2 regions of the Bacillus sp. FSL K6-6540 genome follow, and region 2 is predicted to be linked to the other one. Evidence: a T-box and tRNA genes for the amino acid it is inferred to sense, from the RefSeq annotation. Region 2 holds a T-box; the other holds one or more tRNA genes.
The links. A T-box is a leader RNA that pairs with one kind of tRNA and senses whether it is charged. The one in region 2 lies ahead of MHH82_RS07665 (valine--tRNA ligase), so its partner is inferred to be a tRNA-Val.
Positions count from the first base shown of each region.

Region 1: it has a tRNA-Val gene. The T-box ahead of MHH82_RS07665 (valine--tRNA ligase) is inferred to sense a tRNA for this amino acid. The anticodon was not compared.

Region 1 covers NZ_JBBOXH010000001.1:161,053-167,699, forward strand. Annotated here, with positions in the region: rRNA gene MHH82_RS00735 (23S ribosomal RNA) at 1-1,904, shown strand, start outside; tRNA gene MHH82_RS00740 (tRNA-Ser) at 1,985-2,076, shown strand; tRNA gene MHH82_RS00745 (tRNA-Met) at 2,109-2,185, shown strand; tRNA gene MHH82_RS00750 (tRNA-Val) at 2,195-2,270, shown strand; tRNA gene MHH82_RS00755 (tRNA-Thr) at 2,295-2,370, shown strand; tRNA gene MHH82_RS00760 (tRNA-Asp) at 2,384-2,460, shown strand; tRNA gene MHH82_RS00765 (tRNA-Phe) at 2,667-2,739, shown strand; tRNA gene MHH82_RS00770 (tRNA-Tyr) at 2,752-2,837, shown strand; tRNA gene MHH82_RS00775 (tRNA-Lys) at 2,845-2,917, shown strand; gene MHH82_RS00780 (PucR family transcriptional regulator) at 3,070-4,284, shown strand; gene MHH82_RS00785 (ABC transporter ATP-binding protein) at 4,393-5,517, shown strand; gene hprK (HPr(Ser) kinase/phosphatase) at 6,045-6,647, shown strand, end outside.
Region 2 covers NZ_JBBOXH010000001.1:1,787,518-1,794,164, reverse strand. Annotated here, with positions in the region: gene murC (UDP-N-acetylmuramate--L-alanine ligase) at 1-947, opposite strand, end outside; gene MHH82_RS07670 (bifunctional folylpolyglutamate synthase/dihydrofolate synthase) at 954-2,357, opposite strand; gene MHH82_RS07665 (valine--tRNA ligase) at 2,366-5,035, opposite strand; T-box leader at 5,147-5,445, opposite strand; gene MHH82_RS07660 (LysM peptidoglycan-binding domain-containing protein) at 5,697-6,647, opposite strand, start outside.

The sequences.
Region 1 (6,647 bases), 1.6 Mb from region 2:
AAACAGCCCAGACCATCAGCTAAGGTCCCCAAGTGTGTGTTAAGTGGGAAAGGATGTGGAGTTGCACAGACAACCAGGATGTTGGCTTAGAAGCAGCCACCATTTAAAGAGTGCGTAATAGCTCACTGGTCGAGTGACTCTGCGCCGAAAATGTAACGGGGCTAAACACACCACCGAAGCTATGGCTTGATGCTTATGCATCAGGGGTAGGGGAGCGTTGTATGCAGGTTGAAGGTGTACCGTAAGGAGCGCTGGACAGCATACAAGTGAGAATGCCGGTATGAGTAACGAAAAGATCAGTGAGAATCTGATCCGCCGAAAGCCCAAGGTTTCCTGAGGAAGGCTCGTCCGCTCAGGGTAAGTCGGGACCTAAGGTGAGGCCGAAAGGCGTAATCGAAGGACAACAGGTTGAAATTCCTGTACCACCGTAAACCGTTATGAACGATGGGGTGACGCAGGAGGGTAGTGACGCGGACTGATGGATGTCCGTCCAAGCAGTGAGGCTGATGTGTAGGCAAATCCGCACATCGATAAGGCTGGGCTGTGATGGGGAGTGAAAATTATAGTAGCGAAGGTCATGATCTCACACTGCCAAGAAAAGCCTCTAGTCAGGTGAAGGTGCCCGTACCGCAAACCGACACAGGTAGGCGAGAAGAGAATTCTAAGGCGCGCGGAAGAACTCTCGTTAAGGAACTCGGCAAAATGACCCCGTAACTTCGGGAGAAGGGGTGCCTCGGTAGGGTGAATAGCCCGAGGGGGCCGCAGTGAAAAGGCCCAAGCGACTGTTTAGCAAAAACACAGGTCTGTGCGAAGCCGTAAGGCGAAGTATACGGGCTGACGCCTGCCCGGTGCTGGAAGGTTAAGGGGAGCGGTTAGGGGTTAAACCCGAAGCTGTGAACCGAAGCCCCAGTAAACGGCGGCCGTAACTATAACGGTCCTAAGGTAGCGAAATTCCTTGTCAGGTAAATTCTGACCCGCACGAATGGCGTAACGACTTGGGCGCTGTCTCAACGAGAGATCCGGTGAAATTTTAATACCTGTGAAGATGCAGGTTACCCGCGACAAGACGGAAAGACCCCATGGAGCTTTACTGCAGCTTGATATTGGATTTGGGTACGATCTGTACAGGATAGGTGGGAGCCTAAGAAGCATGAGCGCCAGCTTGTGTGGAGGCGACGTTGGGATACCACCCTGATCGTATCTAGGTTCTAACCTGGTACCGTGATCCGGTACGGGGACAGTGTCAGGCGGGCAGTTTGACTGGGGCGGTCGCCTCCTAAAGAGTAACGGAGGCGCCCCAAGGTTCCCTCAGAATGGTTGGAAATCATTCGAAGAGTGCAAAGGCATAAGGGAGCTTGACTGCGAGACCTACAAGTCGAGCAGGGACGAAAGTCGGGCTTAGTGATCCGGTGGTACCGCATGGAAGGGCCATCGCTCAACGGATAAAAGCTACCCTGGGGATAACAGGCTTATCTCCCCCAAGAGTCCACATCGACGGGGAGGTTTGGCACCTCGATGTCGGCTCATCGCATCCTGGGGCTGAAGTAGGTCCCAAGGGTTGGGCTGTTCGCCCATTAAAGCGGTACGCGAGCTGGGTTCAGAACGTCGTGAGACAGTTCGGTCCCTATCTGTCGTGGGCGTAGGAAATTTGAGAGGAGCTGTCCTTAGTACGAGAGGACCGGGATGGACGTACCGCTGGTGCACCAGTTGTTCCGCCAGGAGCATGGCTGGGTAGCTACGTACGGACGGGATAAGCGCTGAAAGCATCTAAGCGTGAAGCCCCCCTCAAGATGAGATTTCCCAATTAGTAAGACCCCTTGAAGACGACGAGGTAGATAGGTTGGAGGTGGAAGTGCAGCAATGCATGGAGCTGACCAATACTAATCGGTCGAGGGCTTATCCAAATATATTTCAATGTGCTGCAAATTCGTTTCGTATCTAGTTTTCAGGGAATCAATCTCTGTAACTGCATACAAGTTATGATGGAGAGATACCCAAGTGGCTATAAGGGGACCCTCTGCTAAGGGGTTAGACTGCGTAAGCGGTGCGAGGGTTCGAATCCCTCTCTCTCCGCCATTTGAATAACTTGGATGCAATAAGGTTTATATGGCGGTGTAGCTCAGCTGGCTAGAGCGTACGGTTCATACCCGTGAGGTCGGGGGTTCGATCCCCTCCGCCGCTACCATACATACCTGGAGGCTTAGCTCAGCTGGGAGAGCATCTGCCTTACAAGCAGAGGGTCGGGGGTTCGATCCCCTCAGCCCCCACCATGTATATTTTTATTACCTTACCATGCCGGTGTAGCTCAATTGGTAGAGCAACTGACTTGTAATCAGTAGGTTGGGGGTTCAAGTCCTCTCGCCGGCACCATCTTTAATAATGCGGAACTGTGGTGTAGAGGCCTAACATGCCTGCCTGTCACGCAGGAGATCGCGGGTTCGAATCCCGTCAGTTCCGCCATTATTTACAAGCTTCAGGGATGAGAATCCATAACCGGGTTCGTCGGAGCATATCCTCGTTAGCACAGACTTCGCAGTCTCGAACGAAGAGAGAGTATCCCGTCAGTTCCGCCATTATTACTCTTAAGGAATAAAAATGGTCGGTTTTCCACAGATTAAAGTGGGAAGTGTTGCACTCCGCACTTTATTTTAATGTTATTCATGTTTGGCTCGGTAGCTCAGTCGGTAGAGCAGAGGACTGAAAATCCTCGTGTCGGCGGTTCGATTCCGTCCCGAGCCACCTTTATATTTTGGAGGATTAGCGAAGTGGCCAAACGCAGCAGACTGTAAATCTGTTCTCGTCCGAGTTCGGTGGTTCGAATCCATCATCCTCCACCAGTAATAAGAGCCATTAGCTCAGTTGGTAGAGCACCTGACTTTTAATCAGGGTGTCGAAGGTTCGAGTCCTTCATGGCTCATCCGAAAGGGTCGTCAACGTTGTTGACGGCTCTTTTTGTGTTGTGTTTACTGAACTATTTCCCAAGGCACACGGACTTAAAGAGAAGGAATTGTCGTTTGTGCAGGATGATATGATAAAATAAGAAAAAACGATAAAGTGGTGGAGTCATCAATGGTGGAGATGGAGCATATCGTTCAGAAACTGGAGCAGACCTTGGGTACCTCACTCGGCTTAAAAACATTGAATGAGCAGGAATCGCTATGGCTCACGGAATCGATGGCGATCACTTCGCGATACGGTGACCGATTAGGTCGAGAAGAAAGTGCTGCAAGTTCAAATCGCCATGGAGAAAAAGTAAGCTCAAACACAACACGAATGGTTGATGGTGCTTATGTGCATAAGGAGCTTGGTGAGATTTGGTTTCCCGTTAATCAACAGGATCTGAGCCGAGTCCTCGTGGCGGATTCCAATGCTTTGACGGAGTCGGAGATTGGGCTTGTCGCTCTTTTATTGGCGAACCTTCAGGAAGCGCCTTCAGGCGCGATGTCAAAGAATGCAGCCAAGGTTGAAGAAGAACGGCGCGCCCAGCAGTTGGGCGGTTGGTTGAAAGAGCGCCTTCAAGCCGGCGAGCTGCTTGCTGAACTACCGGATGAGATGCTGATTCGGACAAGCTTGACGGAGGAAATGGTCCCCTTTCTACTCATTCATGAGAGCGAGCATGCTCCCACGCCAAGTTATAAAGCGCTGCTGCGGTTGTTGCGCAGTTATTTTGACGGGGATATCGTTCTTGTGCCGCTGCTGGATAAGGAATGGATTATCCTTGCCAATCAAGAGCTGTTGGGCGGCATAACGACGGATGATAAAGAGGAAGCATCCTCGGAAGCCGATCAGGATTTGCTGTCCTTATTCTGTATGGGGCTGTACGAGCTCATTTCAACGGAATGGGTGGGCGATTTTCATATTTCGGCGATCCCGGCAGTCAATGCGCTTCATGCTTTGCCGCAGACGGTTGGCATGCTGCGAGAGACCATGACCATCGGGCGTACTTTTCAGGTCAAGGAGCATATTCATCTGTCGACCGGTCTTCATCTGGAACGTCTGGTCTACAGCATTCCTGAGTATCAACGGAATCAATTCCTGCGGGAGTACGCTGCCGGACATACCGACTTATTCGAGGACAGTGAGACTTTATCGACGCTGGAGTCTTTTTTTGAATTGGACTGCAATGTGAGCGAGACGGCCAAACACCTGTATATTCACCGAAATACGCTGCTGTACCGACTGGATAAGATCAAACAGGAGACGGGGCTTGACGTTCGCAGCTTCAGTGACGCGGTATTGGTGAAAATAACGCTTCTATTGTATAAAGTGACGAAAAGGAAATAGGTTTTTTGTGCAGATTGTGTATAGCAAGTCAGGTGCCTATGGGGTAATATAAGATTATAAATTAATTGTATTCGATTTCATAACATTCATATGAGGGGGCAAATGCACATGGCTGGTGTACGCTTAGAGCATATTTACAAAAAGTATGCAGGTGCGGATAAAGCAACTGTAATTGACGTTAATTTGGATATTAAAGATAAAGAATTCTTGGTATTGGTAGGTCCTTCCGGTTGCGGTAAGTCTACGACACTTCGTATGATCGCAGGTCTTGAGGAAATTTCCGAGGGTAAACTTTACATTGGCGACCGCGTTGTTAACGATGTAGCACCTAAAGATCGTGACATCGCGATGGTATTCCAATCCTACGCCTTGTATCCGCATATGAACGTATATCAGAACATGGCATTCGGTTTGAAACTCCGTAAAGTGAAGAAAGACGAAATCGATAAGCGTGTACGTGAAGCAGCGAAAATCCTGGATATCGAGCATTTGCTCGAGCGTAAACCGAAAGCTCTTTCCGGTGGTCAGCGTCAGCGTGTTGCCTTGGGCCGTGCAATTGTCCGTGATCCACAAGTCTTCTTGATGGATGAGCCGCTTTCCAACTTGGATGCGAAGCTCCGCGGTCAGATGCGTGCTGAAATTACTAAGCTGGTGAAGCGTCTTGAAACCACTTGTATCTATGTAACGCATGACCAAACAGAAGCTATGACGATGGGTGACCGTATCGTTGTTATGCAGGATGGCATCATTCAACAAGCGGATTCCCCAGAGCAACTGTACAACAATCCGAACAACCTGTTCGTTGCTGGTTTCATTGGTTCCCCAACCATGAACTTCATCAACGGTAAATTGTCCGAGCAAAACGGTGGCGTATACTTCACTTCCCAGGGCTTGAACGTTCAAGTTCCAGGCGGTAAAGCACAATTGCTCAAAAATAAATCCATGATTGGCAAAGAAGTAATCATGGGTGTTCGTCCGGAAGATATTCATGAAGAGCCAGTATTCCTGGAAGCTTCCCCGAACACAATCTTCACAGCGAAAGTGGACGTTACCGAGAACCTTGGTCACGAAATGCTCTTGTACCTCAGCGGCTTGGGCACCGACACAGTTATCGGCCGTGTAGACGGACGTTCGACTACTCGCGAAGGCGACAATGTGAAATTGGCACTCGACATGAACAAAGTTCATATCTTTGATAAAGAGTCTGAATTGAACGTATTGCTCGAAGATTAATCTTCAGCAATCGAGATCTCTTGAAAACCGCCCCTCAAGGGGCGGTTTTTTTAGGAGAAAAAGACATAAAACTAGGCAGTTTCTGCCCTTATCGAAGGGTTCAGGCAGTTCTAGCAGACGGTAGAAGTGGTCCTATGGTAAAAGTGTGTAAAGCAGACAACCAATTGTCGATATAGAAAGAGAGTTATCTTTAGTAATAGAACATCTGTTTTTTTAGTCGCAGTATGCCGTAGCAGCGTCGCATCACTCCTGGATAAGTTCAATGTCCTGCTATCGGATAGCCGGTTAGAATTGCATTCATTGGCTTTTTTCGATAAGATAAGCACAAAGCAAGGCATACATAAGCATTGAACGTATGGGTTGTTGGGGCGTATTCCATGAAGCATGACCGACCGCCGGCAAGGCTTGTGACGTCCTATTTATTAGTAAAGTAACCGATCATGAAATATATCATCCAAAACGAGCCGATAGCAGCATGCCGGTTGCGTTGTGATGTCAACATACAATGGAAGAAGAGGGGTAAGACCATGGCCAAGAAAGTGAAGGTATCCGAGCTGGTCCAGCAGTTTCAGCTGGAGGTCATCGCAGGTGAAGAAGGCTTGAAACGTCAGATTACAACGGACGATCTGAATCGCCCGGGATTGGAAATGGCCGGTTATTTTGAATATCATCCGCGGGAACGGGTTCAGCTTATGGGGCGCACGGAGCTGGCTTTCTTCGGAATGCTGAAGCCGGAAGAGCGGAAAGAACGCATGCGCAGCCTGTGTACGGAAGAAACGCCTTGCATCGTGGTTACGCGTTCCCTGGAAGTGCCGGAAGAGCTGGTGGAGCTCGGCAATGAAAGAGGTTTGCCCGTGCTGCGCAGCAGCATGGCGACGACCATCCTGACAAGCCGATTCACGAGTTTCCTGGAACGCAGACTTGCGCCAACGACGACCATCCACGGGGTATTGTGCGATGTGTATGGCGTGGGGATGCTGATCACGGGCTCGAGCGGTATCGGGAAAAGCGAAACGGCTCTGGAGCTCGTCAAACGCGGACACCGCTTAATCGCGGACGACGCGGTGGAGATCCGCCAGACGTCGGATTTTCAGCTGCATGGAACAGCGCCTGAGCTGATTCGCCATCTG
Region 2 (6,647 bases):
AGCACCTGGAAGCGGCGCTTAGCCCCGTTGAACTTGACGATGGCCTCTACAATCGCCCCGAACGAGATGCCGCTCTTCAAGCAGCATATCACCGTGGCCATGGCGTTGTAGACATTATGTTTACCCGGTACGGACAGCTCGACGGTGCCCAGCTCCATGCCGTTATGAAGCATCGTGAAGCTGACGTGACGGTCGCCCAGCACCAGATTGGTTGCCGTATACTCCGCATCCGCATGAATGCCGTATGTGGTCACATTGCATTTCAGGTCAGGCAAAATCGCCTGAATGTTGTTATCGTCGGCGCACACCACGGCCGTACCGTCAGCCTTGATCTGGCTGAGGAATTGCACGTAGGCGGCCTTGAGACGATTGAAATCCCCTTCGTAATTCTCCAGGTGATCGGCTTCGATATTTAGAACGACGCCGAGCCATGGATGGTATTGCAGGAATGAACCGTCGCTCTCGTCGGCTTCAGCCACCACATGCTCGCCTTCACCCGCTTTGGCATTCGTGCCCACGTTCATAATTTCCCCGCCGATGATAAATGTCGGATCGACTCCGCATTCTTCCATCACGAGCGCAATCATGGATGAAGTGGTTGTCTTGCCATGCGCTCCCGCTACGGCCACGCCTTTGCGTTCGTTCAAAAGACGCGCCAGCATCTGCGCGCGGTGAAGGACAGGAATGTTCAGCTTCTCTGCCTCGACCCGCTCCACGTTGTCTTTGGACAATGCCGTGGAGTACACCACAAGGTCCGCGCCTTGGACTTGCTCGGCGGTATGTCCAATGTATATTTTGGCGCCCTTGGCCGCCAGCTTTTCTGTCAATTCTTGCGATGCCACGTCAGAACCCGTGACTTTATAACCCATCTCCAGCATTACTCGCGCTATGGCGCTCATCCCGTAGCCGCCAATTCCTATAAAATGAACATGTTCTGATGTATTCAACAGATATCACCAACCTTTTTCAGAATCGGAAAGGCCCAGGAGGTTGGAACGCACGTCGGCAATCAGGTACAACGTGCCCGACACCACCCCAAGATCCTCCGCTTCCGTCCGTGACTTCAACTCTTCAAGTGCGTTTTTCCAATTTGGTTCTATGATGATTTGCAGTGTATGTTTGGCGTATTTCTCCCTTACCTGCTCTACGATGTCACCAAGCGCCTTGGCGTCCAGTTTCTTCCGGAAATCCGGTTCAGTCAGGATAAGCGTATCCACTATTGGCAGTATATGCTGCAAATACGATTCATGATGCTTATTTGCCAGCATTCCCATCATTAAGTTCAGTTTCCGATACTTATAGATCTGCGGCAAGCTTTTGGCCAAGGATTCAGCCCCTTCGGGGTTGTGCGCGCCATCGAGAACAATCCGCGGGGAGGACTGCACTTGCTCCAGTCTTCCCGCCCAGAACGTATCCTTAAACCCGGCACGCAATTCTTCTTCATCCACGATAAAGGCCATGTACTGGCGAAGCACCTCCAGCGTCATCATGGCAACCGCGGCATTGGCGCATTGATGCTCGCCCTGCATCGAAATATCCAAATCCATATCCCGGAACGGTCCCTTAAAACGGAAAGTCTGGCTTTCTTCGTCCCCGCGCAGCCGTTCATAAGAGAATTGCTCGTCTACGAGGTACAGACTTGTACGGTTTTTGGCGGCCGTTTCTTTCAGAATTTCGACAGCCTCAGGCTGAGTGACCGTGCTCACCACGGGCACTCCGGGCTTGATGATGCCGGCCTTCTCCATGGCGATCTCCTGAATGGTATCGCCCAGAACGTCGGTATGGTCCATGCCGATGTTCGTGATCACCGAAATGATGGGATGAACGATATTGGTCACGTCAAGACGACCGCCAAGTCCGGTCTCCCATACCACCACGTCCGGATAAGACACCTCGCCGTAATACAGGATCGCAAGAGCCGTGGACACCTCAAACATCGTGGGCGATCCAAGCCCGGAGCCCGCAACTTCGGCAACAAGCGGCTCTAAGCGATTCGCGAGTTCCAGCAGCGTCTCTTCCGGTATGTCTTCGCCGTTATACTGAAACCGATTGGTAAACTTCGTAATATAGGGGGACGTATAGGTGCCTACCGTGAATCCCCCTTGAAGCAGAACCTTTGTTAAAAAAGCGCATGTGGAGCCTTTTCCGTTCGTTCCGGCCACGTGGATAAATTTTAATCGACGCTCCGGATGGCCGAGCAGCTCCATCAATCGCTGAATTCTATCCATGCCAGGGCGGATCCCAAACGGAATCAGCCCATTGATCCAAGCTACCGCTTCCTCATAGGTATGGAACGGAGCTGCGGCTGCAGCTGCCGATTGATCAACCATCGTTCTCACCTTCTGGTCCAGATTCATCTTGCCCTTTAGCCTCTCAATTCTTCGATGCGCGCAATCACTTTGCTGCGTTTGTCCGAGTAATCCGCGAGTTTCGCCCGTTCTTCCTCAATCACCTTCTCGGGTGCTTTCGATACGAAACCAGGATTGTTCAGCTTCTTCTCCACGCGCTCGACTTCGCTGTTCAAGTGCTGAATTTCCTTCTCCAGACGCGTGATCTCCTGAGCGATATCGATCAGTCCGGCAAGCGGCAGATACATCTCAACACCTGTCACCACGGCGGTCATCGCTTTATCCGGCGCCTCAAGCGCAAGGGAGGACTCATACTCCGACGTGTTGCAGAAGCGGCGAATATAATCGGAATTGCGATCGATAATGCCGGCAATATGCCCGCTTACCGGTTTCAATTGCAGTTCTACTTTTTTGCTCATCGGCACGTTCACTTCCGCCCGGATGTTACGTACGGCACGGATCACATCCATCAGCAGGTTCATTTCGGTAACAGCTTCCGTATTCTCAAACGCCTCATCATAGGTCGGCCAAGAAGCCAGCATGACGGTCTCGCCTTCATGCGGCAAATGCTGCCAGATCTCTTCGGAGATGAACGGCATGAACGGGTGAATCAAGCGCATCGTGCGGTCCAGCACATAGGCAAGCACCGACTGCGTCTTTTTCTTGGCTGCTTGATCCTCGCCATACAGGGACAGCTTGGCAAATTCGATATACCAGTCACACAGATCATCCCAGATGAAATTGTACAGCAGTCGACCGGTTTCGCCAAATTCGTAGGCATCAATTAGACGCGTAATGTCGCGGGAAGTTTCGTTCAAACGGTGCAAAATCCACCGGTCCGCGGTTCCCAGCTCTCCGGAAATGTCGATATCCGCCGCCGTGAAGCCCTCCAGGTTCATGAGCGCAAAGCGCGACGCATTCCAGATTTTGTTAGCGAAGTTACGCGCTTGCTCCACGCGTTCCCAGCGGAATCGAAGATCCTGACCCGGCGTGCTGCCGGTCGATATCATATAACGCATAGCGTCTGCGCCATACTGTTCAATAACCTCGAGCGGGTCAATGCCGTTGCCCAGCGACTTGGACATCTTGCGGCCTTCGCTATCCCGAACCAGGCCATGGATCAGCGTGTCCTTAAACGGCATTTGCCCTGTGAATTCAAGTCCTTGGAAAATCATCCGCGACACCCAGAACGGGATGATGTCGTAACCCGTTACGAGAACGCTGGTCGGATAATAACGTTTGAAATCCTCGCTGTCCAGGTCCGGCCAGCCCATGGTCGAGAACGGCCAGAGCGCGGAGCTGAACCAGGTATCCAGCACATCCTCGTCCTGTCTCAGATCATCCTTGCCCAGCTTCGCGCGGGCTTCCTCTTCATTCATGGCAACAACCACTTCGCCCGTGGATTCCGAATACCACGCCGGGATCCGGTGACCCCACCACAATTGACGGGAAATGCACCAATCGCGTACATTCTCCATCCAGTGCAGATAGGTTCGCTCGAACCGGTCAGGCACGAAGTTCACGCCCTTGCCGGATTTTTGCGCATCCACGGCTGCTTCCGCAAGCGGCTGCATCTTAACGAACCACTGCGTCGACAGGTAAGGCTCGACCACCGCACCGGATCTTTCGCTATGGCCAACCTGATGGACGTGGTCTTCGATGCGAAGCAATACGCCCGATTCCTTCATGTCGCTGACGATCTGCTTGCGGCATTCTGCACGGTCAAGGCCCTGGTATTTGCCGGCAAACTCATTCATCGTTCCGGATTCATCCATTACGGTAATTTGCGGCAGGTCATGTCTCAGCCCCATCTCGAAGTCGTTCGGATCATGCGCCGGCGTAATTTTAACCGCACCGCTGCCGAAGTCCTTCTCCACGTACTCATCCGCTATAACCGGAATCTCGCGGCCCACGATAGGCAGCACCAATGTCTTGCCGATCATGTCTTTATAGCGCTCGTCTTCCGGATGAACGGCGACCGCCGTATCGCCGAGCATGGTCTCCGGACGGGTGGTTGCCACGGTAATGGAGCCGCTGCCGTCCTTCAGCGGATATTGCAGGTGATACAAATGGCCGTTGACCTCTTTGTACTCCACTTCAATATCGGACAAAGCCGTACGGGCAGCCGGGTCCCAGTTGATGATGCGTTTGCCGCGGTAGATGAGCCCTTTATCGTAAAGCTTGACGAATACTTCCCGTACGGCTTCGGACAATCCCTCGTCGAGCGTGAAACGTTCTCTGGAGTAATCGAGGGACAGGCCGATCTTGGACCACTGGTCACGGATCGTGTTTGCGTACAGGTCCTTCCATTCCCACACCTTCTCCAGGAATTTCTCGCGTCCCAGATCGTAACGGGTAACGCCTTCTTCGCGAAGCTTCTGCTCTACCTTGGTTTGCGTGGCGATGCCCGCATGGTCGGAACCGGGGAGCCACAGCGCATCGTAGCCCTGCATCCGCTTCACGCGAATCAGGATGTCCTGCAGCGTAAAGTCAAGCGCATGGCCGATATGGAGCATGCCCGTAACGTTAGGAGGAGGAATAACAATCGTGTAAGGCTCCGCGTCCGGTCGCTTGCCGGCTTCAAAAAAGCCGCCTTCCTTCCAGTACGGATACCATTTTTGTTCGGCTGCCTTCGGATCATACGTCGTCGGCATTTCTAACTGGGATTGGTTTTGTTTTTGATCCATATTTTCGTACCTCCGATACTGTTAATCAGTTTTGCCAACCCGAAACGTTTTAGCCTCCGGGCGTGTTCGTGGATATCATAGTTGGCGTGAAACAAAAAAAGCCCTTCGTCCTCAAAGGACGAAAGACTGTTCTCTCGCGGTACCACCTTTGTTTCGTGCTTACATGGTTCAGCAACCGTTGTCCTCCCATGAAGAACATGAAAGGCTTTCAGTCAAGCACGACACTTTACGCAGATAACGGCTGCGGCCGGCGAACTCTAACCAGGGTAGCAATCGATCCTACTCTATCTCAAGTCCGCAACTCCGGGGCGACTTCGGCAAGCTGGTTCCTGCGGAATCTCACAGCGCTTGATAGCAATTCCGCTCTCTGAAGGCCATACCTTCCTACTCTTCCCGTTCAACGTTGTTCTAGCTTTTGGAATACCTGTACATATACTATTCAAATATAACGTGGTTGTTCCATATAGTCAATATTTCGAGTGTTTCCGAACGATTTAGACATCATACCTGCCGATTCAAATAAATCCTCCTTGTTCGCTGTAACATACAATCCAAGCTCGCTCTACTTCCTCTCCTCCAAACCGGTTCTCCGCAGCACAAAAAGCAGGCCAAGGCTGCCTGCCTCGGCCTGCTTCATTCTAGCCCCATGACGACTTCCCGATTACTGGGGAATATACAATACCTGGCCTTCTTCCACATTCTGCTCGGACATGCGGTTATACAACAACAGCTCTCGCGGCGTCAGCTGATAGCGCTCGGCAATCACGTCGAGTGTCTCCTCACGCTGAACAATGCACATCCGGACCTTACGGAATGGCGTTTCCTCCCGGCGGTTGCCCAGGAAAAGACTCTTCCATTCCACATCCTCGGACGAAACGGCATCCACCGATTCTTCGATGGCCTGTTCCTCGTCTCGAGCAGCTTGTTCCTGATCCTGAACCGTTCTGCTCGATTGAAGCAATGAGGAGAAGCCTACGCCCGAAGCGGTATTGGCGGTGCTGTTCTTCGCGTTGAAGGCAACCTTCAGCTCCGGTTTGGACGGAGCCTCTTCGACTTGAACGGAAACCTCCTCCTCTATCTCCTCCAAGGGCTCGGCTTCCTCGGCAAAAACAGGCTGGGCTTCCTCCGTTTCCGGGGAATCCAATACCGGCAGGGCTTGAACCTCTTCGCTTTTGCGCTCAATGACGCCCGGGAAGTCGGCTGCCGGTTCTTCCTGCTGCGGTTCCGGCTGGGCCGCAGCCCGTTCGAACTGCCATACACTCGGAGTCGACGGCTCAGCTGGCTGAAATTCCGTCTCATTATGTAAGGCATATTCGACCGTATCCTGGGCTTCAGGCGTACCGGAGATGCTTACCGTTCGGTCCGAGTCCTGCGCATCCTGAATTTGATTCTCGTATTCCGCCCAAGATGCCAGATACTGCTGCGTGCGCGCATCCGCCTCGGACTCTTGGACTCTGGGCTGAGCCTCGTTGAAATAAGAAGGCGAAGGCGTAGTCGCTTCAGCGTTGGCTCCGCCGCCTTGATACGGTTCATACGGGTTGGCTGCGAACTGCTGCTCTACGCCTGCATACATATCATTCGCTTCAGGAGCATGTACCACTGTGAATTCCTC